Regions from separate parts of the Rhodopseudomonas sp. RCAM05734 genome, predicted to be linked through region 2. Evidence: predicted binding sites of a transcription regulator. Region 2 holds the regulator's gene; the other holds the start of a gene.

Region 1 (14,798 bases), 1.5 Mb from region 2:
CGCTCCATGATGGGCGGTGCCGGCGGCCATCAGGGCTTTGGCGACAGCGCCAATGCCAGCGAGAGCCGGAGCCCGTGGAGTTCGGATTCGTCCGGCGGCAATCTGGCACGCGATGCCGGCGTCAATGACATCGGCTCATCCGGCCAGCGCGCCGGCGCCTTCGATCAGGCGCAGGCCGATGCCGACCAGGACCAGGACCAGGACCAGGACGATCACGACGATATGGACATGGATTCCGACGATTTCGGCGGCGACGACGACAGCAATTTCGCCTGACCCGGACGCGAACCAAAATGAAAACGGCCGCTCCAGGGAGCGGCCGTTTTGCTATCATGGTGAATGAATTCAGATCACGATGACCCGCGCGCCGACGTTGACCCGGCCGTAGAGGTCGATCACGTCCTCGTTGCGCATGCGGATGCAGCCGGACGAGACATTGGTGCCGATGGTCCACGGCTCGTTGGAGCCATGAATGCGGTACAGCGTCGACCCCAGATACATGGCCCGCGCGCCGAGCGGATTGGCGGGACCGCCTTCCATGTGCCGCGGCAGATCGGGACGACGCAGCAGCATTTCCGGCGGCGGCGTCCAGGCCGGCCATTCCTTCTTGGCGGTAATGGTCTTCACGCCCGACCAGGTAAAGCCGGGCTTGCCGACGCCGATGCCATAGCGCATCGCGCGGCCGTCGCCCTGCACCAGGAACAGGAATTTGTTGGGCGTATCGACGACGATGGTGCCGGGGCTCTCCTTGCCGGAATAAGCCACCAGTTGCGGCTCGTATTTCGGATCCATCGCCGGACGCGCCGGATCGATGGATTCATCCTGCTGCAACATGCCCTGCTGCTGCGGTAGTAGCGCGCGCTGCGGTTCATAGGCGCGCGGATAGGGCTGCTGTTCGGCGGACGGCTGTTGCTGGTAACGCGCGCTTTGCGGCGGCGCGTCGCTGAACAGGAATTCGATGAAGCCGCCGCCCATGCGCGGGCGCTCGGCGTAAGCGACCCGCTGCGGCGCGGGCTGCGACCGATCCGCATAAAGCACGGCGGGCTCGGCAAACGGCGCTGCAGCGTCGAGCGCGGCAGCCTGATGGAGTCCGGCGCCGAGACATGACGCACTGGCGAGAAATGCGACGGATAGTTTTCTGAACATCGACGTACTCTGCACTGTTTCGTCGTGGACGCGCCCTCGACCGAGGAGCGCCTTGCACGCCACGAGTTAGAATCAAAACCGCATCGGTTTGGTAAACGGAAACGGTATTTCGATTCACCACGTCGCAAGTTGAGCCTGTTCTGGATAGTAGCGTTTATTTTCGATGAACACGGATTGTGCATGGTTAACCGTTGATGAGCGCGTGATGAGCGGTGTTTGCAACACGACAATCCGCGTGAACCCGCCGTTAAACTGATCCGTGTACGACAAGGCATTGATTGAACGTTGGGGGACCTGATGTCTGTTCGTCGCAAGCGCTTTCGTATCGAAGAAGTCATTCTCGGTGGTACGCCGATGCCCGCCGAAATCGCTGGCGATACTATGCCCATGCACCGGGAGATCATGACGGAGCTGCGCGCGATCCGCGACCAGATGGGTCGACCTCATCAAGGCGAGAATGCAGTTACCAACCAGATCGGCGCGTCCACCGACGCCCAGGTCGCCGAGGCCCACGCCCTCCTCGAGACCTATCGCGCCCAGATCGAACAGTGCGAAAAGCTCAAGATCGAGCTCGACCTGATCCACGATGCCATTACCCGCACCAAGCAGGAGATTGCCGTTCTGCACGGCAAGAGCTTCGACGGCGAGGAAATGGCCAAGGTCAACGGCGAGCTCGGCGCGGTGGTCGGCGGCACCGAGGAAGCCACCCAGCAGATCCTGGAAGCGGCGGAAGCGATCGACAACGCCTCCACGGCCCTCAGCAAGATCACCTCACCCGACCAGCAGAAGCAGCTCACCGAGGAAATCCAGGAACGCGTTGTCTCGATTTTCGAGGCCTGCAACTTCCAGGATCTCACCGGCCAGCGCATCAGCAAGGTGATGACCACGATGAAGTTCATCGAGAACCACATCACGACCATGATGGACATCTGGGGCGGCGTCGACGCCATCCGCGCCCATGCGCCGCCGATTGTTGACGAGCGCGAGGGTGACGACCGCCTGCTCAATGGCCCGAAGCTCAACGGCGACGTCGGCCACGCCTCGCAGGACGATATCGACGCGCTGTTCGGCTAGGCCCACCCCCTCATTCCGGGATAGCTCGCAGCTTCAGCGCTCACGTTCCCGAATGACCACAAAAAACGGCGCCTCCCACGGGAGGCGCCGTTTTCGTATCAGACCGGACGTAGCTCTTTAGGCCCGCGGTGCGCAGCGGACGTACACCATGTTTCCGTAGCGAACCGCGGCATCCTTGTCGATGAAGCGCGTCACCAGAATCCGACCGTCAAAAGAGACGATCTCGCGGTCCTTTTCGCCGCCCGCCGGGCCGGCCGGGCCGATATAGTTCTTGCCGCTCGGGCTGCCTTTCAGGCGCAATTCCTGGGGCGTCGCCTCGTCGGCGAGATGCATGATCACCCCGCCGGAGGTGCCGGCGCCGATGATATAGGGCTGCTTGCACTGGCCGCGCGCGGCATTCTCGGTGCGGGTGCGATCCGCCGGGTTCATGTAGGACGCCAGACCCCAGCGGCCGACCAGCTCGTCGGCGCGGATCGAGGCCGGCATCTCGGGCGCCGGCGGCGGCTCCTGGGCAACCTCGGGCTGCGACGTGCCGAAGCCGCCGAGTCCACCGAAAGAGCTGCACGCGCCCAAAGACATGGCCAGCATCGAGGCGACCCCCAAATTGGCAATTGCGCGCGCGTTGCGTGACCTGATCATAGCATCCCCGTAAAAATATCGATTGTTGCTGACTGCGCCCGTCCGCAGCCCAGCACGAACACCGGCGGAGCAATGACGCTATCAACTACGCCTTTGCACCGATATGGTTTCCAAATCATCCTATATTGGCCTCACCAAGGCCTTAAGCCCTTGCTTGACAGGATCGGCATCTCGCCATATTTCCGGAGCACTTCTTTAGCACTCTTGAAGCGCGATTGCTAAGGGCGCGGACCGATCGACCCAAACGCGGCCAAATCGTCCGGCCCTGGCCCATATGACAGCGATTCACCCGTCAGCCTAGCCAAAGGAACATCCATGTCGAAGATCAAATTCCGTCCGCTGCACGACCGCGTCGTGGTCAAGCGCATTCTCGCCGAGGAAAAGACCAAGGGCGGCATCATCATCCCGGATAGCGCCAAGGAAAAGCCCCAGGAGGGCGAGGTGGTTGCGGTCGGCCCCGGTGGCCGTGACGAGGCCGGCAAGCTGCTGCCGATCGACATCAAGACCGGCGACAAGGTGCTGTTCGGCAAGTGGTCCGGCACCGAGATCAAGCTCGACGGCGAAGAGCTGCTGATCATGAAGGAATCCGACATCATGGGAGTGCTGGCGTAAGCACTGGCGTCGCATACCACTAGGACTGTCACCACCCGCGAAAGCGGGTGGCCCAGTAGACGCGGTCGCCGGTGATTGAATCGCCAGGCCGGCATGTACTGGATCGCCCGTTCCTAGCGCGCAATTGCGCGCACGGCCGGGCGACGACAACCGGAATTCGTTTTTCCAAGTTTCTCTTTCAGGAGCACCCAACATGGCTGCCAAAGACGTCAAGTTTTCCGGAGACGCGCGCGATCGCATGCTGCGCGGCGTCGACATCCTCGCCAACGCAGTGAAGGTCACCCTCGGTCCCAAGGGCCGCAACGTGGTGATCGAGAAGAGCTTCGGCGCTCCGCGCATCACCAAGGACGGCGTCACCGTCGCCAAGGAGATCGAGCTCGAGGACAAGTTCGAGAACATGGGCGCGCAGATGCTGCGCGAGGTCGCCTCCAAGACCAACGACACCGCCGGCGACGGCACCACCACCGCCACCGTGCTGGCCCAGGCCATCGTCCGTGAAGGCGCCAAGTCGGTTGCCGCCGGCATGAACCCGATGGACCTCAAGCGCGGCATCGACATCGCCGTCGCCGCCGTCATCAAGGACATCACCAAGCGTGCCAAGCCGGTCGCCTCCTCGGCCGAGGTTGCCCAGGTCGGCACCATCTCCGCCAACGGCGACGCCACCATCGGCAAGATGATCGCCCAGGCGATGCAGAAGGTCGGCAACGAAGGCGTCATCACCGTCGAAGAGAACAAGTCGCTCGAAACCGAAGTCGATATCGTCGAGGGCATGAAGTTCGATCGCGGCTATCTGTCACCCTACTTCGTCACCAATGCCGAGAAGATGACCGCCGAACTCGAGGATGCCTACATCCTGCTTTACGAGAAGAAGGTGTCCGGCCTGCAGGCCATGCTGCCGGTGCTCGAAGCCGTTGTGCAGAGCGGCAAGCCGCTCTTGATCATCGCCGAGGACGTTGAAGGCGAAGCGCTCGCCACCCTCGTCGTCAACCGTCTGCGTGGCGGCCTCAAGGTTGCCGCCGTCAAGGCGCCGGGCTTCGGTGATCGCCGCAAGGCAATGCTGGAAGACATCGCGATCCTGACCGGCGGTCAGCTGATCTCGGAAGACCTCGGCATGAAACTGGAGAGCGTCACGCTCGCCATGCTCGGCCGCGCCAAGAAGGTGGTGATCGACAAGGAGAACACCACCGTCGTCAACGGCGCCGGCAAGAAGCCCGCCATCGAGGCGCGCGTCAACCAGATCAAGGCGCAGATCGAGGAAACCACCTCGGACTACGACCGCGAGAAGCTTCAGGAGCGTCTGGCGAAGCTGGCCGGCGGCGTCGCGATCATTCGCGTCGGCGGCGCCACCGAAGTCGAAGTGAAGGAAAAGAAGGACCGCGTTGACGACGCGCTCAACGCGACCCGCGCGGCCGTTCAGGAAGGCATCGTGCCGGGCGGCGGCACCGCGCTGCTGCGCGCCAAGAAGGCCGTCGGCCGCATCCAGAACGACAATCCCGACGTCCAGGCCGGCATCAATATCGTGCTGAAGGCGCTGGAAGCCCCGATCCGCCAGATCGCCGAGAATGCCGGCGTGGAAGGCTCGATCGTGGTCGGCAAGATCCTCGAGAACAAGTCCGAGACCTTCGGTTTCGACGCTCAGACCGAGGAATATGTCGACATGGTCGCCAAGGGCATCATCGACCCCGCCAAGGTGGTTCGTACCGCACTGCAGGACGCGGCCTCCGTCGCCGGCCTGCTGGTGACCACCGAAGCCATGGTCGCCGACATTCCGAAGGAAGCCGCGCCGGCAATGCCGGGCGGTGGCGGCGGTATGGGTGGCATGGGCGGAATGGGTGGCATGGGCTTCTGAGCCCGACCGTTCAACCCGAGCGTTCAATATCGAAGGCCGCCCCTCCGGGCGGCCTTCTTTTTGCGGGGAACGCAAGGTTGTCGAAGCTCTTTTGTTGTCGCCCCGGTTCTGATTCAATCCGGCGACAAAAAGCTCTAGGGTGGAATCATTGCCCTGTTCGAGGAATTTGAAATGCGCGCGCTTCGTTTTTGCCTGACCGGTCTTGCTGCGGCCTCAACCGTGCTGGCGCTGGGACCTGCCTCCGCCCAGATGAAGCTTGCGCCCAAGAGCGCCGCGCCGGCCAACGAGGCCCGCTACTTCACCTCGATTGACGGTTTGATGGACGGCAATGCCGACGTCATCCTCAAGGAAATCCGCCAGGGCAAGACCGTCACATCGGCGACGCTCGACGTCTGCTATCCCGCCGAAAAGGGTTCCGAGCGCAAGGACCGCTTCGTCGCCAACCTCGCCGTGAGCGGCCAGACCCTGACCGGCACCGCCCAGACCCAGGTCGACAAGCTGCCGGTCTCCGTCAAGCTGACGCGCAAGCCCACCGGCGAGAATTTCGAATTCAAGGGCCAGATCTCCGTGGGCCAGACCACCAACAACGTGGTCTCATCCGACAATTCCGACCAGAGCGAAAAGGAATTCCAGGACAACCAGGCCGTCGACGACAACATCACCGCGTCGCCGAAGGATTTCACCGAAGTCTCTCCCGAAGCGGTTGCGGTCAAGATCAAGCTGGAGGCGGCGCTGGATTTCGTCCGCACGCTGAAGGGGCAGAATGTCGAGGTGTCGCTCGGCAGCCTCAGCGTCGCCTGCGACGCCTTGCGCGCCGGCGAGCAGGTAATCACGCTCAATATCGATCCGGAGCGCGCGGCGGCCTTCGTGGCCAAGGCAAAGACCTATCCCGGCGTGGTCAACGCCGGCTGGACCACCGGCGCGGTCGATCTGGAACGCACTATCCGCTTCGCCGCCGCCGAGTGGCGCGACGGCGACAGACTGAACCGTGACAAGATTGCGACGACGATCGCCAACGTGCTGGCCAAGTCCCTGTCGGCCAAACTGACGGCGTCGAAATGGAGCGACGAGACAGGAAAATTGAAGCTGACCTTCAAGCGGCCGAGCCAACTGATGCCGGGGCTTGAGCTGACCGAGACGCTGGAGATCAACGCCCTCGCCGCCGCCGACCGGCCGGGCGCGTCCGACCGGTTGATGCTGTGGGTCGGGGCTCCAGCGGTATCCACCGCGGATGAGGCCGCGGGTGCCAAACTTAACCTCGCCGACGCCACCGGCGGCGAGGAGGAAAGCGACCCGCGCGACGACAACGGCGCGATCGCAGCCCTCGCCGCGGAGTTCAAGGCTCAGCGCTGGAACGCCGACAATTCGAACTGGAAGTAGCCGCCATCGCAGGAACGAACCGCTGATGGCGCGCTATGATGTGGTGGTGATCGGCGCAGGCCTCGGCGGCCTGGCCGCGGGGGCGATTCTGGCCCGCAATGGCCGCAAGGTGCTGGTCATCGAGCGCAGCAATTCGGTGGGTGGCGCGGCATCGAGCTACAAGGTCGGCGACCTGTTCGTCGAAGGCTCGCTGCACGAGACCAGCGACCCGCGCGAGATCGGCGATCCCAAGCACGGACCGCTGACCCGGGCCGGTGTGCTCGACGCCATCACCTGGACACCCGGCGGCGATCTCTACGAGGCACGCGGCGGACCGCTCGACGCGCCATTGTCGGTGCCGGCAAATTTCGACGACGCCTGCGCCGCGCTGACGCGGCGTTTTCCCGAGGCCCGCGACGGCATTGCGAAGATCCTGGACGACATCGCGCAGATCGTCGCCGGCGCAGCACCGCCCGCCTCCGACGCCTCACTGTCGCTGCAGCAGAAGCTCGATGCCGTGTTCGGCGACAACGAGGCCGTCAAATGTGCCCTGGCCGCCAATCTCGCCTACTACCATGACGACCCCGCCACCTTGTCCTGGCAATGGTTCGCAGCCGCCCAGGGCAGCCTGTTGCGCAACGGCGCCTGCTACGTGAAAGGCGGCTCGCAGCGGCTGTCGAGCGCGCTGGCGCGCGCCATCAAGACCGCCGGCAGCGATGCGCGGCTGCGCCGGACCGTGACTGCCATCGCGCCCGGCCCGGACGGCATGCAAATGGTGACGCACAGCGCCAAAGACGGCAGCGATCCGCAGACCGTCACGACGCCATGCATCATCAGCAACGCCGCACCGGAAACCCTCGCCGCACTGCTGCCGCCGGCTGCCGCGCAGACCTTGCGCGCGCACTACGAGGCGGAGACACCGTCGATATCGCTGTTCGCGCTAACGCTCGGCCTGTCGCGGCCGCCAGGCGAGTTCGGCCTGCACGGCTACTCGACCCAGCTGCTGCCGCCGTGGCTGACGCGGCTGTCGGACTATGCCAAGGGAACGACGCTGATGGCCGCCGAGCCCAGCGAGCACATGCCGCCGCTGGCCATCGTCGATTATGCGGCCATCGACGCCGGCGTGCCGGCGCCGCCGTTTGTGCTGTCGATCTTCGGGCCGGACCTGCTGTCGAACTGGGATCCGTCCGACATGGAACGTTACCGCGCCAAGCGCGGGCGATGGCAAGCCGCCATCATCGCCTATCTCGATCTCGCATTATCCGGGTCTGGCGGACGCCGTCACCGCGACCTCCTTCAATACCGCGCTGTCGGTGCGGCAATATCTCAACGCGCCGCACGGCGCGGTCTATGGCTTCGCGCCGACCCCGGGCGCGCCGGTGCGCTCGCCGCGGACGCCATTGCCGGGGATCTATCTGGCGTCAGCCTATGCCGGTTTCGGCGGCTACACCGGCGTGATCCAGAGCGCAGTGGCGTGTGCGGACATGATTCTGGCAGATCGGTAGCGGACGCGTACTTCTCAGTTGGTATTGAGCCGGAACCGCAGCGGCTTCGGTCCGATGAAGGTGATCGCATCGCCCTGCCGCTTCCAGTTGGTGGCCTCACCCAGCGCCGCCAGCAATTCGTCATCGAGTTGCGCACGCGCCGGTGGACAGTTGCGTGCGTCCATGGCGCCGGCGACGAAGACAACGGTGTCGCCGGCCACCGAGAACTGCCCCTTGCCACCCTTGCACCACAGTTCAACGAGGGTTTCGCCGGCATCGCCGATGTCGAGATTCGGCACCCGCTTCGACCCGGGCTGCGGGGCCGCGTCGAGACTCATCTGCAGGCCGAACGGAAACTCCTCGGCGGCCTGCGCCGGCAGGCCGACCAACAGCACCGAGACGGCGACTGCCGCGCGCCAACATGTCATGGCTGACATCATCTGAATCCCGATTTGACTGACCGATCCAACCCGGCGGGTTCTTACGTGACGCCCGCAACATTGGCCAGATCGGTTCGCGCACAAATCGGGCGAAAAGAGGAAGCGCGCTGCTTCACCTCCCCCAACGGGAGAGGTGAAGCAATATGCTGGTTGCCGGAGTGGTCTACTTCAGGACCATCGCCGTGAACGGATAGACATAGGCCTGCAGCATCACCACGCAGCCGACCAGACAGGCCAGCACGATGGAGTGCCAGAATACGTAGCGCAGGATGGTGCCCTCGTGGCCGTACCAGTTGGTCGCCGTCGATGCCACGACGATCGATTGCGCGTCGATCATCTTGCCCATCACGCCGCCCGACGAGTTCGCCGCCGCCATCAGGATGGGCGACAGGCCGAGTTGCTCCGAGGTGATCTTCTGCAGGTTGCCGAACAGCACGTTCGATGCGGTATCCGAGCCAGTCAGCGCGACACCGAGCCAGCCCAGCAGCGTTCCGAAGAACGGATACATCACGCCGGTCGCAGCAAAAGCGAGGCCGAGCGTGGCGTCGACGCCCGACAGCCGGGTCAGCGTGCCGATCGCCAGCATCGCCGAGATGGTGATCAGCGAGATCGCGCACAGCCTGATGGTGCGGCCGTAGGAGACGATCATCTTGGCGGGCGAATAGCCCATCAGGAACCCGGAGATGATGGCGGCGATCAGCATGCCCGTGCCGGTGAACGACAAATAGGTGAAGCCGAACACCGCGCCCTCGGGCGTCGGCTTGGGAGCGACCGGCGGCACCTTGTTGATCATGTTGTGCAGTTCCGGCACCGGATAGTTCCAGGTGAAGATCGAATTCGCCCAGGTCTTGAAGCCGCCATTGCCCCAGATCAGCATCACGATGCACACGATGATCCAAGGCATCAGCGCGCTCCACAGCTCGGCGGAGGTCAGCGGCGTCTTGTCCATCGGCTTCGGCGCCGTCATGGTGGCCGCGGATTCGTCCTTGCCGCGCAGTGCCGGCGACAGCCACAGCACCTTCGGCTGCCAGACTTTCAGGAACAGGATCAGGCAGCCCATGGAGATCAGCGACGCACCGATGTCGACGATCCATGGGTTGATATAGTTCGAGATCACGAATTGCGGGATCGCGAAGGACAGGCCGGTGACCAGAATGGCCGGCCAGACATCCTTCATGCCCTTCCAGCCGGCGAATGCCCACACCACCCAGAACGGCACCAGCAGCGAGAACACCGGCAATTGCCGGCCGACCATGGCACCGAGAATGTAGGGATCGAGGCCGGTGACGGAAGCCAGGCCCTGGATCGGCGTGCCCAGCGCGCCGTAGGCAACCGGCGCGGTATTGGCGATCAGCGACAGGCCGGACGCCGCCAGCGGCGAGAAGCCGAGACCGATCAGCACCGAGCCGGTGATGGCCACCGGGGTGCCGAAGCCCGACGCGCCCTCGAAGAACGCACCGAAGGCGAAGGCAATCAGCAGCAACTGCAGCCGGCGGTCCTCGGTGACGCCGCCGATGGCGCGCTTGAGCAGGTCAAAGCGGCCGGTGGCCACCGTGATCTGGTAGAGGAAGATGACGTTCAGCACGATCCAGCCGATCGGGAAGAAGCCGGCCACCACGCCGAGCAGCGACGCGCGGATCGACATGCCCGCCGGCATGGTGAAGATGAAGATCGCGATGAGATTGGCCACTATCACGGCGATGATCGCGGCGAGATGCGCCTTGACCTTGCCGCTGGCGATCAGCACCAGCAACGTCACCACCGGGATCGCCGCGGCGATGGTCGATAGCACCTGACTGTTCAACGGATTGTAGACCTGATTCCACATCGCGGCTCTCCCCCACGCCCAATTGCCGATCCCGATCTGCGTGGTGGGTCAGGACAGCCTGGCGTGATCGCGGGAAGATCGCATTGCGTGATATGACGACCACTCGCCCCGGTCGCTCAGGTCACATCCAATGGGAAAGGCCCCCGCCCCTCGCCGTTACTGCCATGCTAGGGTCAATTACCTTTTGGTAACAAGACGACGCAGGCCATCAAAACTGCAACTTTAGTATAGACAGTCGAATTCTTTCCTATCCCGGGGCAGTTCGCGTCCCGATCCGGAGACCTATTTGTGAAGAACATTCGCGCGACACTGGCGACCGTTTGGCGGATCGCCATCCCTTACTTTCGCTCCGAGGACAAGTGGATGGCGCGCGGCCTGCTCGCCGCCGTCATCGTCATCGAACTGGCCGTGGTCGGATTGAACGTGCTGTTCAACCGCTGGAACAACGTGTTCTACAACGCGCTGCAGGAACGCAATCTCGACGTCTTCACCTACCAGCTCGGCTACTTCTCGGTCCTGGCGGCGATCTTCATCGCGCTCAAGGTGTACCAGCTCTATCTGAACCAGTGGCTGCAGATCCGCTGGCGGCGCTGGATGACCGAGCGCTATCTCGGCGGCTGGCTGTCGCACGGCAACCACTACCGCATGCAGCTGCAGGGCGACGCCGCCGACAACCCCGACCAGCGCATCGCCGAGGACACCCAGCTATTCGTCGACCGCACGCTGGCGCTCGGCGTCGGCCTGCTCAGTTCAGTGGTCACGCTGGCGTCGTTCGTGGTGATCCTCTGGGGGCTGTCGGATGCCGCGCCGTTGCACCTGTTCGGCCGCGAAATTCCGATTCCCGGCTATCTGGTCTGGGCCGCGCTGGTCTATGCGGCGATCGGCACCGCCCTCACCCACCTGATCGGCTCGCCGCTGGTCGGGCTGAATTTCCAGCAGCAGCAATATGAGGCGGACTTCCGCTTCAACCTGGTGCGCGCCCGCGAGAATGCCGAGCAGATTGCCTTGCTGCATGGCGAGCCGGTGGAGCGCATCCGCCTGTCGACGCGTTTCGCGCGCGTGGTGGAGAACTGGCTCGGCATCATGAGCCGCACCAAGAAGCTGACCGCCTTTACCGCCAGCTATTCGCAGATCTCGGTGATCTTTCCGTATGTGCTGATCGCGCCAGCCTACTTCGCCGAGAAGATCCAGCTCGGCGGCATGATGCAGACGGCATCGGCCTTCGGCAGCGTGCAGGACGCACTGTCGTTCTTCATCACCGCCTATCGCACGCTGGCCGAATGGCAGGCGGGCGTCGCGCGTCTCGACGGCTTCGAAGCCGCGATCGCCGGCGCCGAGGCGCTGACCACCAAGGCCGACATCATCCATGTGGCTCCCGCCGACAACGGCGCCATCGACCTCGATGACGTGAAGGTCGGCCTGCCCGACGGCACGCCGATGGTCAGCGCCGGGCGCTTCAGCTTCCGCCGCGGCGAGCGTACGCTGTTCACTGGACCCTCCGGCTCCGGCAAGTCGACCCTGTTCCGCGCCATCGCCGGCATCTGGCCGTTCGGCAGCGGACGCATCGCGATCCCCGCCCATGCCACCTTGATGATGCTGCCGCAGCGGCCGTATTTCCCGGTCGGCCTGCTGCAGGACGCGATCGCCTATCCCGCCGAAACCAGCCAGTTTGGCGCGCAGCGCATCGCCGATGCCGTGATCGCGGTCGGCCTGCCGGCGCTGGCGACGCGGCTTGACGAGGATGCGCACTGGAACCGGATGCTGTCGCTCGGCGAACAGCAGCGCCTCGGCGTTGCCCGCGCGCTGCTGCACCAGCCGCAATACCTGTTCCTAGACGAGGCCACCGCCTCGCTCGACGAACCCGCCGAGGCGGCGCTGTACAGCCTGATCGAGGATCGTCTGCCGAACACCACCATCGTCTCGATCGGGCATCGCAGCACGCTCGAGGCCTTCCACCGGCGCAACATCACCATGGCCCGGTCGGGCCACGGCTTCGCGTTGCAGGAGGCGCCTCAGCGGCCCGCCGATTGAGGCTCCGCCTCGCCGGAAGCACCGGCCTCGAAGCGCGCCAGCGTGATCTTGGCAAGCGCGTGATAGAGGCCCTCTTTGGTCACGAGTTGCGAGGCGGCGTTGGCGATCAGCGCCGCCGCCATCAGCGGGATCACCATGGCGTGGTCATTGGTCATCTCGGACGTGATGACGAAGGATGTGATCGGCGCGCGCACGACGCCGGTCAGATAGGAGACCATCCCGATCAGCACCAGCGCGCCGAGCGGCGCCTGGGGAAACAGCAGCGACAGATCCGACGCGATGCCGGCCCCGATGGCCAGCGACGGCGCGAAGATTCCGCCGGGAATGCCTGATATGGCCGACAGCAGCGTGGCGGCGAACTTCCATCCGCCGAAGCTGTAGTCGATTGCCCCCGAGCCATCGTGAATGATAGCGCGCGCCTGCTCATAGCCGGTGCCGAAAACATGCTCGTGGCTCATGAGCCCGCACAGCGCCACGCCGAGCCCGCATATGGCCGCGAACGCGACCGGATGCCGCTTGATCCAGCCGCCCGCCCGGCCGGGAATGCCAAGCGCAAAGCGGATCAAAACCCTGCTGAACAGCCCGCCCAGCATGCCGCACAGCACGGCACAAACCGGCACCGCGATCCACGCCATGCCCAGCGGCAGCGTCGCCGACGTGGTGCCGAAATATTGATAGTCCCCGACAATCGCCAGTGAGGTGAGGCCCGCGGCAATGATCGCCCCGATGATCAGTCCCGCTGTCCGCATTTCGAACGCGCGACTGAGTTCCTCGATGGCGAAGACGATTCCTGCAAGCGGCGTGTTGAACGCCGCCGCGACGCCGGCTGCAGAGCCGGCGAGGAGAAAGCCGGGCTGCCGGTAAGGCGCGAACCGGCCAAGCGCCGCCATGATGGCGCCGCCCACCTGGATGGTCGGGCCTTCGCGTCCGGTCGAGGCACCGCACAACAGCCCCAGCGTCATGACGATGACCTTGCCGAAGGCGACCCGGAGCGAAACCAGGGGGCCACGCTGCTCGTGCGGCAGCCGCAGCGCGGCAATCACCTGCGGCACGCCCGACCCTTGCGCATTCGGGAAAACGACGATCGCCAGCCACATGCAGACGGCGAAGCCGAGCGGCGTCACCAGCACGGCCCAGTAGCGGGAGTGGCCGAGCACCATGCCGAACGCCGCCTGCGCCTGATCTGCCAGATAGGCCATGGTGATGGCGGCAAGGCCGACGCAAAGGCCGCCGATGACGAACAGGACGTGCCGGGTCCAACGTTTGCGGGCGAGTCGGGAGCGAATGCTGAGATGGGTCAGGTAGCGACGTGTCTGCATGATGGCATGCTTCTGCAGGTCTCGTGCCGCGCCGCAATCGCAGCCCGCGGGCGCTTCACGCCATCTCGACAACGAAAAAGGGGCGGCAGATTGCTCTGCCGCCCCTTCGATCCGAAGAGAGGTGCTTACTTCAGGTTCGACATCGCGGTCAGGTCAGCCGACAGCTTGACGATGCCGGTGGCGCCGCACCAGTTGGACTCAAACCCGCCCGGATTGATGGCGGACTGGCTGGAAACACGCGTCGTGGTGGCGGTGTTGTCGCTGGTGAAAGCGTTGCAGGCGCCCTTCGAGAGGTCGGTGTCGGAGTAACGCAGGTCGAGGGTGAACACCTTGTAGGTGAAGCCGACGCCGACGTTCCAGGTGTTGTAGCTTGGCTCAGGAATGCCACCCGCGTAACGGGTGCCTGCACCGGTGCCGTAGAAGGCATCCGAAGTGCCCAGCCACTGGCGGCCGTACTCACCCGAGATGTACATGCCGATGCCGGTGGAGCCGAAGTAGGTGCTCGGCGCGGTGTACTTGCCGGTGACCGAAGCGTAGTTGCCCCAGGCGCCCAGGTTCAGGAAGTTCGGCGAATAGTACTCGTTGAAGCCGATAGCGAACTGGTCGTTGAGGGTGAAGTTAACCTTGGCGTAGCCTTCGTAGAAGCTCGCATCCTTCTTCGCGAAGTTGCCGTTGATCGGCAGACCGCCGGTCAGAGCATCCGCGAAGGACTGGTTGCTGCCGCAGAAAGCCTGCGACTGGTAGCACTGGCCACCCGGATATCCGTAGTACCAGAAGCCGAAGTCGAAGGCTGCGATGCCCCAGGTCGGGCGGATACCGAAGTAGCCGTCAAGCTCAGCCGCGGCGCGGTTCGCGAAGGAAATGCTCGATGCCGAGGTACCGACGTAGAGCTGCAGATCCTTGGTCACATTGTAGCGCGGCTCGAAGTAGGCCGTCACCGAAGGCTTGTGGTTCGACTGGGTGACGCCGCGGAACACGTAGTCGTTGGTGATGGAGCTGCCGAAAGCGATATCCCAA
Region 2 (14,798 bases):
TAGCCGGCGGCCTGCAGGTCGTTGTCGTCATAGGAGGTCAGCACGGTGACCGCGAGGATCTTCAGGCTCGAGCTGCCGCGTCCCTGCACCGCGGCTTGCATGGTCTGCGGATAGGCATGCACGGTGAGGAAGGTGGCGCCGAGCGAAGCCACGCTTGCGACGCCGCTCGCCACCGTATTGCCGATGTCGTGCAGCTTGAGGTCCGCGAACACCTTCTTGCCTGCATCGGCCAGCTTGCGGATCAGCGGCAGGCCGCCGGCATAAGCGAGCTGGTAGCCGATCTTGTAGAAGGTCACGCTGTCGCCCAGCCGCGCGATCATCGCCTCGGCGGCTTCAACGCTCGGCAGGTCGAGACCGACAATCAGCCGGTCGCGGGGAGTCATGTTCGGGGACTGCATCTCACCTCACTTCATTTGCTGCGCGACATCGACCAGCCGCCGCACCATCGCGGACAGCACCTCCCTGTCGGCGGCGTGCTTGAGCCGGTCGGTCTCGTCATAGGCGTCATTGGCGAAGGACAGCGCCAGCCGGTTCGGGATCACCAAAGCCCGGCACGCCGACAGCACCAGACGCAGCGCCTGCAGGCAGCGGCTGCCGCCGAGCCGCCCGCCCGATGCCGCGGCGATCGCGAACGGCCGGCCGCGAAACACCTCGCCCCGTGTCTCGTGGGCATCCTGGACCCGCGAGACCCAGTCGATGGCGTTCTTGAGCAGCGGCGGCAGCGATGAATTATATTCGGGGGTGACGAGCAGCACGCCATGATGCGCACCGATCATGCGCTTCAGATTGACGGCGTGTTTCGGCACGCCGGACGTCTCCAGGTCGCCGTCATAGATCGGCAGCGGAAAATCGCCGAGCGACAGCAGGGTCACCTCGACATCGGCGCGCACCAGCTCGTCAATGGCAACGGCCGCGAGCCGCGCATTCAGCGAACCGCTGCGCAATGAGCCGGGAATGACGAGGATTTTCAGCGCGGACATGATTCAATCGCGTTCGGGGCTGGCCCGCCGCGAGGTCACGGCATCGGACCGTATCAGCCCTTGCGATACACCCAGACGCGGGCGGGCGGAAGATTCATCCAGATCCGCTCGGACGCCTCTGTGGATACGCCGGGCAGCGTCTTGGGAATCGGGGGCGCCACCGAATAGGTGAACTGCACGAACGGCGCGCCAGGCGCCAGAGCGACGAACGCATCGCGGATCAGCTTGAGCCGGGTCAGCATCGGCTTGGTCACCAGCGGAAGCCCGGACACCACCGCGGCCGCCGGCTCCTTCAGCACGTTCCACAACGTGTCGCGCAGCGCATAGGCGTCGCCCTGCACCACGGTGGCCTGCGGATAACGTTCGCGCAGCAGCGCGCAGAAGGCGGGATTGAATTCGACCAGCACCAAACGCTTCTGGTCGATGCCGTGGGCCAGCAATGCGGTGGTGATCGCGCCGGTGCCTGGCCCGAGTTCGATCACAGGACCGGTGGAATCGACATCGACATACTGCGCCATGGTGCGGGCAAGCACCTTGCCCGACGGCATCACCGCGCCCATACGCAGCGGCTTCTCGATCCATGACCGCAGGAAACGCACCTCATCGTCAAGACGCTGGGGCTTTTTCAACGCTCGCGCGGACGATTGCAGAGGCATGTCGCTTCCAGGCGGGACCGCGAAACGCGGGCTGTCAGAATTTGGTCATAAAGAGGTACAGGCCAAGGCTCGAACGGTCAAGCGAATCGGACCTCAGGAGCCGGCCCGGGTGCCAAAGAAGTCCTTGACCTTAGTGAAGAAACCCGCCGCCTCCGGTTGCGTTGCACCGGACGACAGCTTTTCGAACTCGGCCAGCAGCTCCTGCTGTTTCTTGGTCAGGTTCTGCGGCGTCTCGACCACCACCTGAACATACATGTCGCCCATCTGCCGCGAACGAAGCACCGGCATGCCCTTCGCTGCAACGCGGAAACGGCGACCGGACTGGGTGCCGGACGGCACTTTCACCTTGGTCTTGCCGCGCTCGATGGTCGGCACCTCGAACTCGCCGCCCAGCGATGCCGTCACCATGGAGATCGGCACGCGGCAATGCAGGTCGGCGCCGTCGCGCTGGAAGAATTCATGGGTCGCCAGCGACAGGAAAATGTACAGGTCGCCCGCCGGCCCGCCGCGGACCCCGGCCTCGCCCTCGCCGGATAGCCGGATGCGGGTGCCGTCCTCAACGCCCTGCGGGATATTGACTGACAAAGTACGCTCGCGCTCGATGCGCCCGGCACCTTCGCAGCCCGGGCAGGGATCCTCGATCATCTGGCCGCGGCCCTGGCAGCTCGGGCAGGTCCGTTCCAGCGTGAAGAAGCCTTGCGCCTGGCGCACCCGGCCGGCGCCGCCGCAGGTCGTGCAGGTCTTCGGCTTGGTGCCGGCCTTGGCGCCGGTGCCGGAACAGGACTCGCAGGTCACCGCCACCGGAATCTCGATCTGGGCGGTCTTGCCGGTGAAGGCTTCCTCGAGGGTGATCTCCATGTTGTAGCGCAGGTCGGCACCGCGCTCGCGACCGCCGCTGCTGCGATCGCCGCGCTGGCCGGCCATGCCGAACAGGTCTTCGAAGATATCGGAGAACGAGGACGCGAAGCCGGAGCCGAAGCCCGCGCCGCCGCCGCCATTGCCCTGCTCGAAGGCGGCATGGCCGTAGCGGTCATAGGCGGCGCGCTTGTCGCCGTCCTTGAGGACCTCGTAGGCTTCGGCGATTTCCTTGAAACGGGACTCGGCGGCGGCATCGCCCGGATTCTTGTCCGGATGCCATTTCATCGCCAGCTTGCGGAACGCCGACTTCAGGCCAGCGTCATCCGTCGTGCGTTCGACTTCAAGGGACTCGTAATAGCAGCGCTTGGTGGTCGACATCCGTCAAATCCGCCCGAAGTTCGTCCTCATCCGAGGCGCATCCGAAGCAACTCGCTTCACAGGATGCCGCCCCTCACTTAACAAAAAATGACCCTCATCCTTTGAGACGCGCTACGCGCTGCTCCGGATGAGGGCCACCATTTTGCTCGCCTATCAGGCCGACTTCTTCGGCTTGTCGTCGTCGACTTCGGTGAACTCCGCGTCGACCACGTCATCCTTCGCGGCATCCTTGGCCGCGTCGGCCTCGGCCTGCTGGGTGTACATCGCCTCGCCGAGCTTCATCGAAGCCTGCGCCAGCGTCTGGGTCTTGGTCTTGATCGCCTCGGCGTCGTCGCCCTTCAGCGCTTCCTTGAGGTCGCTCAAAGCATCCTCGATGGCCTGGCGTTCGGGCGCGGCAACCTTGTCGCCGTGCTCGGTGAGGGCCTTCTCCGTGGTGTGAACCAGGGCGTCGCCGTGGTTCTTGGCATCCACCGCTTCGCGACGCTTCTTGTCGTCGGCGGCGTTGGCTTCGGCGTCCTTGACCATCTTCTGGATGTCGGCTTCCGAAAGACCACCGGACGCCTGGATGCGGATCTGCTGTTCCTTGCCGGTCGCCTTGTCCTTGGCCGACACGTTGACGATGCCGTTGGCGTCGATGTCGAAGGTGACCTCGATCTGCGGCATGCCGCGCGGCGAGGGCGGAATGCCCATCAGGTCGAACTGACCGAGGGGCTTGTTGTCGGCCGCCATTTCACGCTCGCCCTGGAAGACGCGGATGGTCACGGCGTTCTGGTTGTCCTCGGCGGTCGAGAACACCTGGCTCTTCTTGGTCGGGATCGTGGTATTGCGCTCGATGATGCGGGTGAACACGCCACCCAGCGTCTCGATGCCCAGCGACAGCGGGGTCACGTCGAGCAGCAGCACGTCCTTGACATCGCCCTGCAGCACGCCGGCCTGGATGGCGGCGCCGATCGCGACGACCTCATCCGGGTTGACGCCCTTGTGGGGCTCCTTGCCGAACAGCTGCTTGACGACTTCCTGAACCTTCGGCATGCGGCTCATGCCGCCGACCAGAACCACTTCGCCGATCTCGGCCGCGGTCAGACCGGCGTCCTTGAGCGCCTTGCGGCAAGGCTCGATGGTCTTCTCGACCAGATCCTGCACCAGCGCTTCGAACTTGGCGCGGGTCAGCTTCATGGTCAGATGCTTCGGACCCGAAGCGTCGGCGGTGATGAAGGGCAGGTTGATTTCGGTCTGGGTGGTCGACGACAGCTCGATCTTGGCCTTTTCAGCGGCTTCCTTCAGGCGCTGCAAGGCAAGCTTGTCGTTGCGCAGGTTGATGCCCTGCTCCTTCTGGAATTCGTCGGCGAGATAGCTGACCAGGCGCATGTCGAAATCTTCACCGCCGAGGAAGGTGTCGCCGTTGGTGGATTTCACTTCGAACACGCCGTCGCCGATCTCGAGGATCGAGACGTCGAAGGTGCCGCCGCCGAGATCGTACACCGCGATGGTGCCGCTCTTCGACTTGTCGAGACCGTAGGCCAGCGCCGCCGCGGTCGGCTCGTTGATGATGCGCAGCACTTCAAGGCCGGCGATCTTGCCGGCGTCCTTGGTGGCCTGGCGCTGGGCGTCGTTGAAGTAAGCGGGGACCGTGATGACGGCCTGGTCGACCTTGGCGCCGAGATGGGCTTCCGCGGTCTCTTTCATCTTCTGCAGAATGAAGGCGGAGACCTGCGAGGGCGAGTAGGTCTTGGCGTCGGCCTCGACCCAGGCGTCGCCGTTCGATGCCTTGACGATCTTGTAGGGGACAAGCTTCTTGTCCTTCTCCACGGTCGGATCGTCGTAGCGGCGGCCGATCAGGCGCTTGACCGCAAAAATGGTGCGCTCGGGATTGGTCACGGCCTGGCGCTTGGCCGGCTGGCCAACGAGGCGTTCGCCGTCGTCGCTGAAAGCAACGATGGACGGCGTCGTGCGCATGCCCTCCGCGTTCTCGATGACTTTAGGTGACTTTCCATCCATGACGGCGACGCACGAATTCGTGGTGCCGAGATCGATGCCAATGACCTTTCCCATGGTCCTCATACCCTTCTTTTTGCGGCAGGTTGGCTGGGCCCTGACGGCGCACCAATCCAAACCCCCAATAATCAAATGCTCGCGATATTGCGACGGTAGGCCTCATATAGGAGGGGGGGTGGGGGCCGCAAGGACCGGACCCATGGCCAAGCCAAGGAAAACGCCTGCAAGGCAAAAGATTAATCGATCCGGCCGGTTGCGCCGGGCGGCAGGGGCGGACCGGACGGGAACGCATTGGGCCCTGATCTGTTGCCGGAACGCGAAATCCGCTACAGCATGGCCGTCGGCTGCGGCGTCCTGGCATCAATGGCCGCAGTCCGCGACCATCGTACAGCCGCAATGCGAACCCAGTAGATTTTCATGAAAAACATCGCTCCGCTTTTCGCGCTGACCCTGTTGCTGGGGGCCGCGACCTCGGCTCTCGCCGCCGACGCGGTCTACCCGCCGGGCCTGAGGATCGGCATGACGCCGCTGGTCGGCCTGGCGCCGGCGAAGACCTTCACCGGCTTCGAGACCTCCGACCAGGGCGTCAAGGTGCTGGTCACGGAGCTTCCGGCCGCCGCCTATGGCGAGGTCGAGAACGCCTTCAAGGCCGGCCCCGCCGGCGGCGTGAAGCCCGAGACCCTCGAGACGGCAGCGGGCAAGGCCTATTACACCGTCGAGAACGGCAAGGATGCCACCGGCAACATCAGGCGCTATTCGATGATCATGCCGGGCGGCACCTTCTCCGGCTACATTGCCGTGCAGGTCCCGGAAAACGCCATGAAGATCTACACCGACGACGCGGTGCGCCAGATGTTCTCTTCCGCGTCGGTGCGCAAGGAAGTGCCGATCGAGGAACAGCTCGGCCTGCTGCCCTTCAAGATCACCGAGATGAGCAACTTCAAGACGGTGCGCACGCTGGCGCCGGGCGCAACCATCCTGCTGACTGACGCCACCGACGAAGCCGCCGAAACCGGCGTCGAAGCGTCGCCCTACATGGTGATCGGCACCACCGCCTCGGCGCCGGAAAAGGCGGAAGATCGCGGCCGTTTCGCCCAGCAGGCGGCGACAATGATCCCGGGCCTGCGCGACGCCAGGATCACCATGTCCGAGCCGATGCGGCTCGACGGCGCCCCCGGTTACGAGACGCGCATCGACGCGGTCAGCGGCAAGGCCAACACCCCGGTCACCGTGGTGCAATGGTTGCGTTTCACCAGCGGCAATGTGGCGATGCGGATCGTTGCCAGCACGCCGCGCGACGACTGGTCGAAGGCCTTCCCGCGGTTCCGGGCGGTGCGCGACGGCATCGAGCCGCGCTGACGGCGCGCAAAACATGCAGGCGGCGGCTGAAATTTGGTCCGCCTCGGCCGCGCATCCGCCTTTACCGGCTCCCCGCGACCTGATTTGCTGGTGTTCTTCGGGAGATCAGCGATGCCGAACAGACGAGAGATTGTTGCGGGGTTGGGAGTCGCGGCCATGGCCAGTCTGGTGCCGAAAACGGGACAGGCTGCAGGCAAGGTCAGCATCGACAAGACATCCGTGCTGCTGGTGATCGACGTGCAGAACTGCTTCCTGCCGGGCGGCAGCCTCGCGGTGAAGGACGGCGACAAGGTGGTGCCTGTCATCAACGCTATGGCGAAGAAATTCGCCGATGTGGTGATGACCCAGGACTGGCACACGCCGGGTCACGTCTCGTTCGCCTCGTCCCACGCCGGCAAGAAGCCGTTCGAGACCGTCGACCTGAAATACGGCAAACAGGTGCTGTGGCCGGACCATTGCGTGCAGGGCACCGACGGCGCCGGGCTGTCCAAAGACCTCGCGATCCCGCAGGCCGGGCTGGTGATCCGCAAGGGTTTTCACAAGGACGTCGACAGTTATTCGGCCTTCACCGAAGCCGATGGCAGGACCACGACCGGCCTCGCCGCCTACCTGAAGTCACGCAAGCTGCAACGCGTGTTCATCGCCGGCCTGGCGACGGATTTCTGCGTGGCCTGGTCCGCCCTCGACGCGCGCAAAGCCGGCTTCGACACCTATGTCGTGGAGGACGCCTGCCGCGGCATCGACACCCAGGGCTCGCTGGCGAAGGCCTGGGCCGATATGGCCAAGGCCGGGGTGAGGCGGATCAATTCGACGGATCTGGTGGCGTAGAGGCACAACGCCTTTACGTCATACTCGGCTGTCATCGCCCGGCCTGCGCGCAATTGCGCGCCAGGACCGGGCGATCCAGTAAACTCAGACCTTTAAGTGAATACTGGGTCACCCGGTCAAGCCGGGTGACGACAGACTACGATTACTCCGATGCGGCGGCCTTGGCGCCGCCCTTGGACACCGCGACCAGCGCCGGGCGCAGCACGCGGTCGCCGATGGTGTAGCCGGCCTGCACGACCTGCACCACGGTGCCGGCGGGCACCGAAGCGTCCGGCACCTCGTACATCGCCTGCTGAAAGTTCGGATCGAACTTCTCACCGGCCGGATCGAATTTCTTGACGCCGTTCTTTTCCAGCGTGTTGTGCAGCGAGCGCTCAGTCAGCTCGACGCCTTCGATCAGCGCCTTGATGCCGGATTCGGCCTGGGCCTTGGTCTCGGCGGGCAGCGCATCGAGGGCGCGCTGCAGGCTGTCGGCAATATCCAGCACCTCGCGGGCGAAATTGGTGATCGCATAGGTGCGACCGTCGGCGATCTCCTTCTGCGTCCGCTTGCGCAGGTTTTCCATTTCCGCCAGCGTGCGCAGCATCTTGTCGCGCGATTCCGCGGCTTCCTTGGTCAGGGCCTCGACCGAATTCGGCTCCGGATCGTCGGGCATGATGTACGGCTTGGAGACCACCGGTTCGGCGGGCTGAGCCTGCTTTTCGGGATTCTCGTTCGACCCGTTGGAATCAGTCATCACGCTGCCTTCTGAAAAACGCTTGGTATGGGGGATTGCTGCGCCGGATATCGTGGTTTGCAGGGCAAAAATCAAGCGCAACCGGTAAATCGGGGCGGCGTCCGGTCATCCGCCGAGCATCTGGCTGACCACCCTTGCGGCATAGTCGACCATCGGGATCACCCGCGCATAATTCAGCCGGGTCGGTCCGATCACGCCGAGCACGCCGACGATTTGACCGGCGCCGTCGCTATAGGGCGCGATGATGGTCGAGGAACCGGACAGGGAGAACAGCTTGTTTTCCGAGCCGATGAAGATCCGGACGCCCTCGGCGCGTTCGGCCCGGCCCAAGAGGTCGATGACGCCGCGCTTGGCCTCGAGATCGTCGAACAGCAGCCGGACCCGCTCCAGATCCTCCAGCGCATGGAGATCCTCCAGCAGGTTGGCGTGGCCGCGGACGATCAGCTGCCGGTCGTCATTGTCGCCGCCCGACCAGCCGGCGATGCCGGCGGCGATGACCTTGTGGGTGAGCTGGTCGAGTTCGGCGCGGTTTTGCGCCAGCGCCGTCTCCAGTTCCAGCCGGGCCTCGTCGAGGGTGCGGCCGCGAATCCGCGCATTGAGGAAGTTGGTGGCCTCGGTGAGCGCCGATGTCGGCACCCCCGGCGGCAGGGTGAGCACGCGGTTTTCTACCTGGCCGTCCTCGGACACCAGCACCACCAGCGCCCGTTCCGGCTCCAGCCGGACGAATTCGATGTGTTTCAGCCGCGAATTGGCCTTGGCGGTCAGAACCACCGCCGCTGCGCGGGTCAGGCCGGACAATCGGGTCAGCGCCTCGCCCAACGCCGCCTCGACCGACTGCGGGCGGCCGGCGGAACTCAACTGGGCCTGGATCGACTGCCGCTCCGGTTCGGTGAGATCTCCGACCTGCATCAGGGCGTCGACGAAAAAGCGCAGGCCGAGCTCGGTCGGCAGCCGCCCGGCGGAGGTATGCGGAGCGTAGATCAGCCCGAGCTGCTCGAGGTCCGACATCACATTGCGCACCGACGCCGGTGACAAGGGCACCGTGATCAGGCGGGAAATGTTGCGCGAGCCGACCGGTTCGCCGGTGGCCAGGTAGCTTTCGACAATTTGCCGGAAAATCTCACGCGACCGCTCGTTGAGCTGCGCGAGCCCGGCATTGGCGGCAATCAGGCCGATCGGATCGTGATGGGCCAAGGGCAACTCCTGTGACAGCCCCTAATTTGTCGCTCCGGGGCCCGACTTACAAGCACCCATTGCGGCAATAGGTCCGTGCAGCCCTTGCCGCTGCCGGCCCACCCCCTAAAAGCACCGCGAACTGGCTTTTTTGAATTTTCGGAAGGATTTTACTCATGCGGCCAAGCCGTCGTGCGCCCGATGAACTGCGCGCCGTGTCGCTGGAACGCGGCGTGGTCAAATATGCCGAAGGCTCCTGCATGGTGAAATTCGGCGACACCCATGTGCTGGTGACGGCGACGCTGGAAGAACGGCTGCCGCCGTGGCTCAAGGGCCAGGGGCGGGGCTGGGTCACCGCCGAATACGGCATGCTGCCGCGCGCCACCCTGGAGCGCACCCGCCGCGAGGCCGCAGCCGGCAAGCAAGGCGGGCGCACCGTCGAGATCCAGCGCCTCATCGGCCGATCGCTGCGCGCCGCGGTCAATCTCGAAGCGCTCGGCGAACGCCAGATCACTATCGACTGCGACGTGATCCAAGCCGACGGCGGCACCCGCACAGCCTCGATCACCGGCGCCTGGGTAGCTCTGGCCGATTGCATCGGCTGGATGAAGAGCCGCAACATGTTCAAGAACGGCGACGGCGACAAGGTGCTGCGCGACAATATCGCGGCGATCTCCTGCGGCATCTACAACGGCACCCCGGTGCTCGACCTCGACTATGCCGAGGATTCCGAGGCCGATACCGACGCCAACTTCGTCATGACCGGTGACGGCCGCATCATCGAGGTGCAGGGCACAGCGGAGAAGACCCCGTTCTCGCAGGACGAATTCCTGAAGCTGATGGGCCTTGCGCAACAGGGCATCGGCCGGCTGGTCGAGCTGCAGAAGATCGCGGTGGCGTAACTGCCGTAGCCCGGATGGAGCCAAGCGAAATCCGGGATTCCCATTCATCACATGCACGCGGGCCCCGTATTGCGCGGAGTTTATCATCGGGCGCGCTTCGCGCGACCCGTTGGCTCCATCCGGGCTACGGACTAAGATTCTCTCATGACTCAACATCGCCGAATCACCGGCCGCCTCGTGATCGCCACCCACAATCCCGGCAAGCTGGCCGAGATGCGCGAGCTGCTGGCGCCTTACGGCATCGAGGCCGTCTCTGCCGGCGAACTCGGGCTCGGCGAGCCCGACGAGACCGGCTATACTTTTAAAACCAATGCCGCCATCAAGGCGATTGCCGCAGCGCAGGCTGCGCAACTGCCGGCCTTTGCCGACGATTCCGGTCTGGTGGTGGACGCGCTCGACGGCGCTCCGGGCATCTACTCCGCGCGCTGGGCCGGCGAGTCCAAGGATTTCACCGCGGCGATGACGCAAATCGAACGACTGCTGCAGGAGCGCGGCGCCACCACGCCGGACAAGCGCAAGGCGCATTTCGTCTCGGCGCTGTGCGTCGCCTGGCCCGACGGGCATCTGGAAGAGGTCGAGGCCCGCGCTGACGGCACGCTGGTGTGGCCGGTGCGTGGCGATGCCGGCTTCGGCTACGACCCGTCGTTCCTGCCGGACGGCCACACCCGCACATTCGGCGAGATGACCAGCATCGAGAAGCACGGCCTGCCGCCACTCGGCCTCGGCCTGTCGCACCGCGCAAAAGCCTTCGTCAAACTGGCGGAGATCTGCCTTGAGCGCTGACGCGAGACAGGACGCCTTCGGCGTCTATGTGCACTGGCCGTTCTGCCTGTCGAAGTGTCCCTATTGCGACTTCAACAGCCATGTCCGCCACCAGCCGATCGACGAGGAACGTTTTGCCCGCGCCTTCGCGCGCGAGATCGAGACCACCGCGGCGCGCACACCCGGCCGCACCGTGTCGTCGATCTTTTTCGGCGGCGGCACGCCGTCGCTGATGAAGCCGCAGACCATCGGCGCCATCCTCGATTCCATCGGCAAGCACTGGCACGTCGCTGATGATGCCGAAGTGTCGCTGGAAGCCAATCCGACCTCCGTCGATGCGACGCGTTTTCACGGCTACCGCGCCGCCGGCGTCAATCGCGTCTCGCTCGGCGTGCAGGCACTCGACGATGCCTCGCTGAAATCCCTCGGCCGTCTCCACACTGCGCGCGAGGCGCTGGATGCGGTGGCGATCGCGCGCAGCGCCTTCGATCGCTATTCCTTCGATCTCATCTATGCGCGCCCCGACCAGACGCCGGAGATGTGGACCAGCGAACTCAAGCTCGCGATCTCGGAAGCCGCCGAGCATCTGTCGCTGTATCAACTGACCATCGAGGAAGGCACGCCGTTCTTCGGCCTGCACGCCGCCGGCAAGCTGAAGACGCCGGACGAAGACATGGCGCGGCGTCTGTACGACGTGACACAGGAGGTCTGCGCGCAACAGGGCCTGCCATCCTACGAGATTTCCAACCACGCCCGCCCCGGCGCGGAATGCAAACATAACCTCGTTTACTGGCGCGGCCAGGAATATGCCGGCATCGGCCCGGGCGCCCACGGCCGGCTCGACATCGACGGTATCCGCCACGCCATCGCCACCGAGAAGCGGCCGGAGGCCTGGGTGACGCGCGTCGAGGACACCGGCGATGGCGTCATCACCGACGACCTGCTGAACAGCGAAGAACGCGCCGACGAGTTTTTGCTGATGGGGCTGCGGCTCAGGGAAGGCATCGACCCCGCGCGCTACAAGGCGCTCTCCGGCCGCGCGCTCGATGCCGACCGCATCAGAATCCTGCGCGACGAAGGCGCCATCGTTGTCGAGGACAGCGGCCGCCTGCGCGTCACGCAGGAGGGCTTTCCAGTGCTCGATGCGGTGGTCGCGGATCTGGCGGCCTGAACTTGTCCCGGACGCGGTGCGGCATCCTTCATGCCGCTCCGCAGAGCAGGGACCATCGCGGGCGACCGAGTTTGGTACGGTCCCGGCTCTGCAGTGCACTACGCCTCCTGATGGAGGCGCACTGCACTGCGTCCGGGACAAGTTTCAGTGTTACGTCCCGAAACTCTTCGGCGATCCCGCTACCGACTGACCGCCGCCGGGCGCCACGCGCATGATCGCGAGGCCGCGCTCGTTGGTGCCGTCGCTGCGGAAGCGGAACAGGCCATCGATGCCGGCGAAGCCCGACGTATTGGTCAGCACCTCCGGCGAAAAGCGCTGGCCGCCCTGGGTGCGGGCGAGCGCGGCGACCAGCGCCACCGCGTCATAGGCCAGCGTCGCGGTGCGCACCGGATCGGCGCCGTACTTGGCGCGGTAGCGACCGGCGAAGGCACGGAAGCCGGACGGATCCGGCGCGGCGTAAAGGCCGCCCTGCAGATTGGCGCTGCCATAGACCCGCGGATTGTCCCACAGCCCGGTGCCGAGCAGTTGCACGTTGCGCAGATTGGCGCCCGCCCCGACCAGCGCATCGGCGGTGGTCACCACGGCGTCGCCATCGTCAGCCAGGAACAGCGCGTCGGCGCCGCCCAGCGCCGCCGCGATGTTGCGGGCGGCATTGCTGCGGTCGGTGCCGTATTTCTCGAACGCCACGATGCGTCCGCCCTTGCGGGCGACCGCCTGCTTGAACGCGGCTTCCACCACATTGCCATAGGCATTTTCCGGCAGCATGGCGGTGAAGGATTTCTTTCCGGTCGAGGCGGCGTAATCGATGATGCGGTTAACGTCGGACTCCGGCAGGAAGCTGAGCAGATAGACGCCGCGGCCGGCCACGCTGGCATCGGTGGAGAATGCGATCACCGAGACGCCGCGGGCGCGCGCCAGTTGCGCCGTCGCCGGCACCGACTGCGCGAACAGCGGTCCGAGAATGATTTCCGAGCCTTCGTCGAGCGCCTGCTGGGTGCCTTGCTGGGCGCCCTGCGGGCTGCCGGCGTCGTCTTTAATCAGCAGCTGGATATTGGGATTCTGGAATTCGGCCAGCGCCATTTCGGCGGCGTTCTTCATCGACTGCGCGGCAACGCCGGCATTGCCCGCCGCCGACAGCGGCAGCAGCAGCCCGACCTTGACCTGGCCGGTTCCGACTGCGAGCGGCTGCTGCGCCGGGCCGGCCGGCGGCTGGCCGGGGCCACCACCAAAATTGTTACTCAGGGTCTGCTGGACTCCGGCACAGGCGCCCAGCAGGGGCGCGCCAAGAAGCAGCCCGAGCGCGGTGCGCCGGCTCGAACCCTGCCTGCCAAACCTGGGATTGAACGGTCCCGCCATCGCATTTCTTCCTCGACCGACCGAGATCGGCCCGGACTTCCACCTCCAGACATGGAGGGTCAATTCCGACATATTGTCGGCAAAAAGTTAACCAAAACAAAAGCTTTATGGCCGGTTCAACCCGGTCACCCACCGACCATGGCATGGCGCCGATGAACGGAAGCGAAATGTCGGAAAAACGGCTGTCCCCGGTTTCTGCAATTCCCTACATTGGCGCGATGCGCCCAACTCAAGCCTCCCCATCGCTCCCCGCGGATCCGCAGCCGGCCTCGGCGCGGACCTTCGCCATCTCCGGCCACCTGCTGACGGCGCCGAAGGCGGCGCCCGGGCTGCATCTGGTGGCCACCCCGATCGGCAATCTCGGCGACATCACCATCCGCGCGCTGGAAACGCTGGCTGGCTGTGACATCATCGCCTGCGAGGACACCAGGATCACACGGCGGCTGACCGAGCGCTATTCGATTTCCGGGCTGCTGAAGCAATATCACGAGCACAATGCCGAGCAGGCGCGGCCGAAAATTCTCGAAAAGCTCGCCCAGGGCGCCTCCATCGCGCTGGTCTCCGACGCCGGCACGCCGCTGATTTCCGATCCCGGCTTCAAGCTGGTGCGCGAGGTCTACGCCGCCGGATTCAACGTCATCGCCCTCCCCGGCCCGTCCTCGGTGCTGGCGGCACTCGCCGTAGCGGCATTGCCTACCGACCGCTTCTTCTTCGAAGGCTTTCTGCCGTCGCGGCAGATGGCGCGCCGCGCCCGCCTGACCGAACTGTCGCGCATCGACGCCACGCTGGTGATGTTCGATTCCGGCAACCGCGTGCAGGACACGCTGGCCGACCTCGCCGACATCATGGGCAACCGCGACGCCGCGATCTGCCGCGAACTGACCAAGATGCATGAGGAAGTGCGCCGCGCAAAAGTCTCCGAACTTGCCGCCGTGGCTGGCGAACTTGAGACCCGCGGCGAGTTCGTGCTGGTGATCGGCCCGCCGGCAGCCGATGCGCAACTGATGACCGAGGGCGATCTCGACGCCATGCTGCGCGCCTCGCTGGCGCATGACAGCGTCAAGGATGCGGTGGCCCATGCCGTCGAGGTGTCGGGCCGGCCGCGCCGCGAGATCTATGCCCGCGCCCTCGAACTCGCCAAGCAGAACCGGCCGGACCGCCAAGATGGCGAAGACACGGAAGACTGACGAGCTCGCGCACGGCGCGCCGGCGGCGAAAGTCCCCGCGCCGGAGCGCGTGGCCGCGTTCCGCACCGGCCTCTCGGCCGAAAGCCGTGCCGCCGCCTGGCTGATCGCCAAGGGTTATTCGATCCTGGCGCGGCGGTTTCGCTCGCCCTATGGCGAGATCGACATCGTCGCGCGCCGGCGCCGCCTGGTCGCCTTTGTCGAGGTCAAGGCGCGGGCCAGCCTCGACGAGGCCGCCTATGCGGTGACACCGCGGCAGCAGCGCCGTATCGTCGAGGCCGCGCAGGCCTGGCTGATGACCCACCCCGAACACGCCGAATTCGACCTGCGTTTCGACGTCATGCTGATTGCGCCGGGACATCTGCCACGCCATCTGTTAGCGGCATTCGACGCCAGCGCCTGACCCTCCACCTTCCCGACCACAACTCCGGATTTCCTGCATGACCTTGAACGTCGCCGT

Evidence for each region. The regulator HrcA, encoded in region 2, represses chaperone genes, less so after heat shock. The targets are predictions, from matches to a motif close to GTTAGCACTCNCNNNNNGNGAGTGCTAAC.
Region 1: ACUXVA_RS13320 (co-chaperone GroES) is a predicted target of HrcA. The motif match lies at 3,054-3,082, and genes of this name have one in related genera.

Annotation. Positions count from the first base shown of each region.
Region 1 covers NZ_CP199742.1:2,801,765-2,816,562, reverse strand. The annotation lists gene ACUXVA_RS13340 (DUF2076 domain-containing protein) at 1-276, shown strand, start outside; gene ACUXVA_RS13335 (L,D-transpeptidase) at 346-1,146, opposite strand; gene ACUXVA_RS13330 (protein phosphatase CheZ) at 1,444-2,220, shown strand; gene ACUXVA_RS13325 (hypothetical protein) at 2,338-2,859, opposite strand; gene ACUXVA_RS13320 (co-chaperone GroES) at 3,175-3,471, shown strand; gene groL (chaperonin GroEL) at 3,665-5,320, shown strand; gene ACUXVA_RS13310 (hypothetical protein) at 5,492-6,700, shown strand; partial or broken gene ACUXVA_RS13305 (phytoene desaturase family protein) at 6,726-8,184, shown strand; gene ACUXVA_RS13300 (META domain-containing protein) at 8,199-8,591, opposite strand; gene ACUXVA_RS13295 (L-lactate permease) at 8,767-10,431, opposite strand; gene ACUXVA_RS13290 (ABC transporter ATP-binding protein/permease) at 10,720-12,462, shown strand; gene ACUXVA_RS13285 (chloride channel protein) at 12,444-13,781, opposite strand; gene ACUXVA_RS13280 (TorF family putative porin) at 13,907-14,798, opposite strand, start outside.
Region 2 covers NZ_CP199742.1:1,325,431-1,340,228, reverse strand. The annotation lists gene pyrF (orotidine-5'-phosphate decarboxylase) at 1-398, opposite strand, end outside; gene ACUXVA_RS06515 (NADPH-dependent FMN reductase) at 405-980, opposite strand; gene ACUXVA_RS06510 (class I SAM-dependent methyltransferase) at 1,034-1,636, opposite strand; gene dnaJ (molecular chaperone DnaJ) at 1,730-2,872, opposite strand; gene dnaK (molecular chaperone DnaK) at 3,026-4,924, opposite strand; gene ACUXVA_RS06495 (hypothetical protein) at 5,285-6,226, shown strand; gene pncA (bifunctional nicotinamidase/pyrazinamidase) at 6,338-7,054, shown strand; gene grpE (nucleotide exchange factor GrpE) at 7,197-7,790, opposite strand; gene hrcA (heat-inducible transcriptional repressor HrcA) at 7,896-8,984, opposite strand; gene rph (ribonuclease PH) at 9,140-9,865, shown strand; gene rdgB (RdgB/HAM1 family non-canonical purine NTP pyrophosphatase) at 10,010-10,648, shown strand; gene hemW (radical SAM family heme chaperone HemW) at 10,638-11,798, shown strand; gene ACUXVA_RS06460 (penicillin-binding protein activator) at 11,949-13,154, opposite strand; gene rsmI (16S rRNA (cytidine(1402)-2'-O)-methyltransferase) at 13,373-14,341, shown strand; gene ACUXVA_RS06450 (YraN family protein) at 14,319-14,741, shown strand; gene gshB (glutathione synthase) at 14,779-14,798, shown strand, end outside.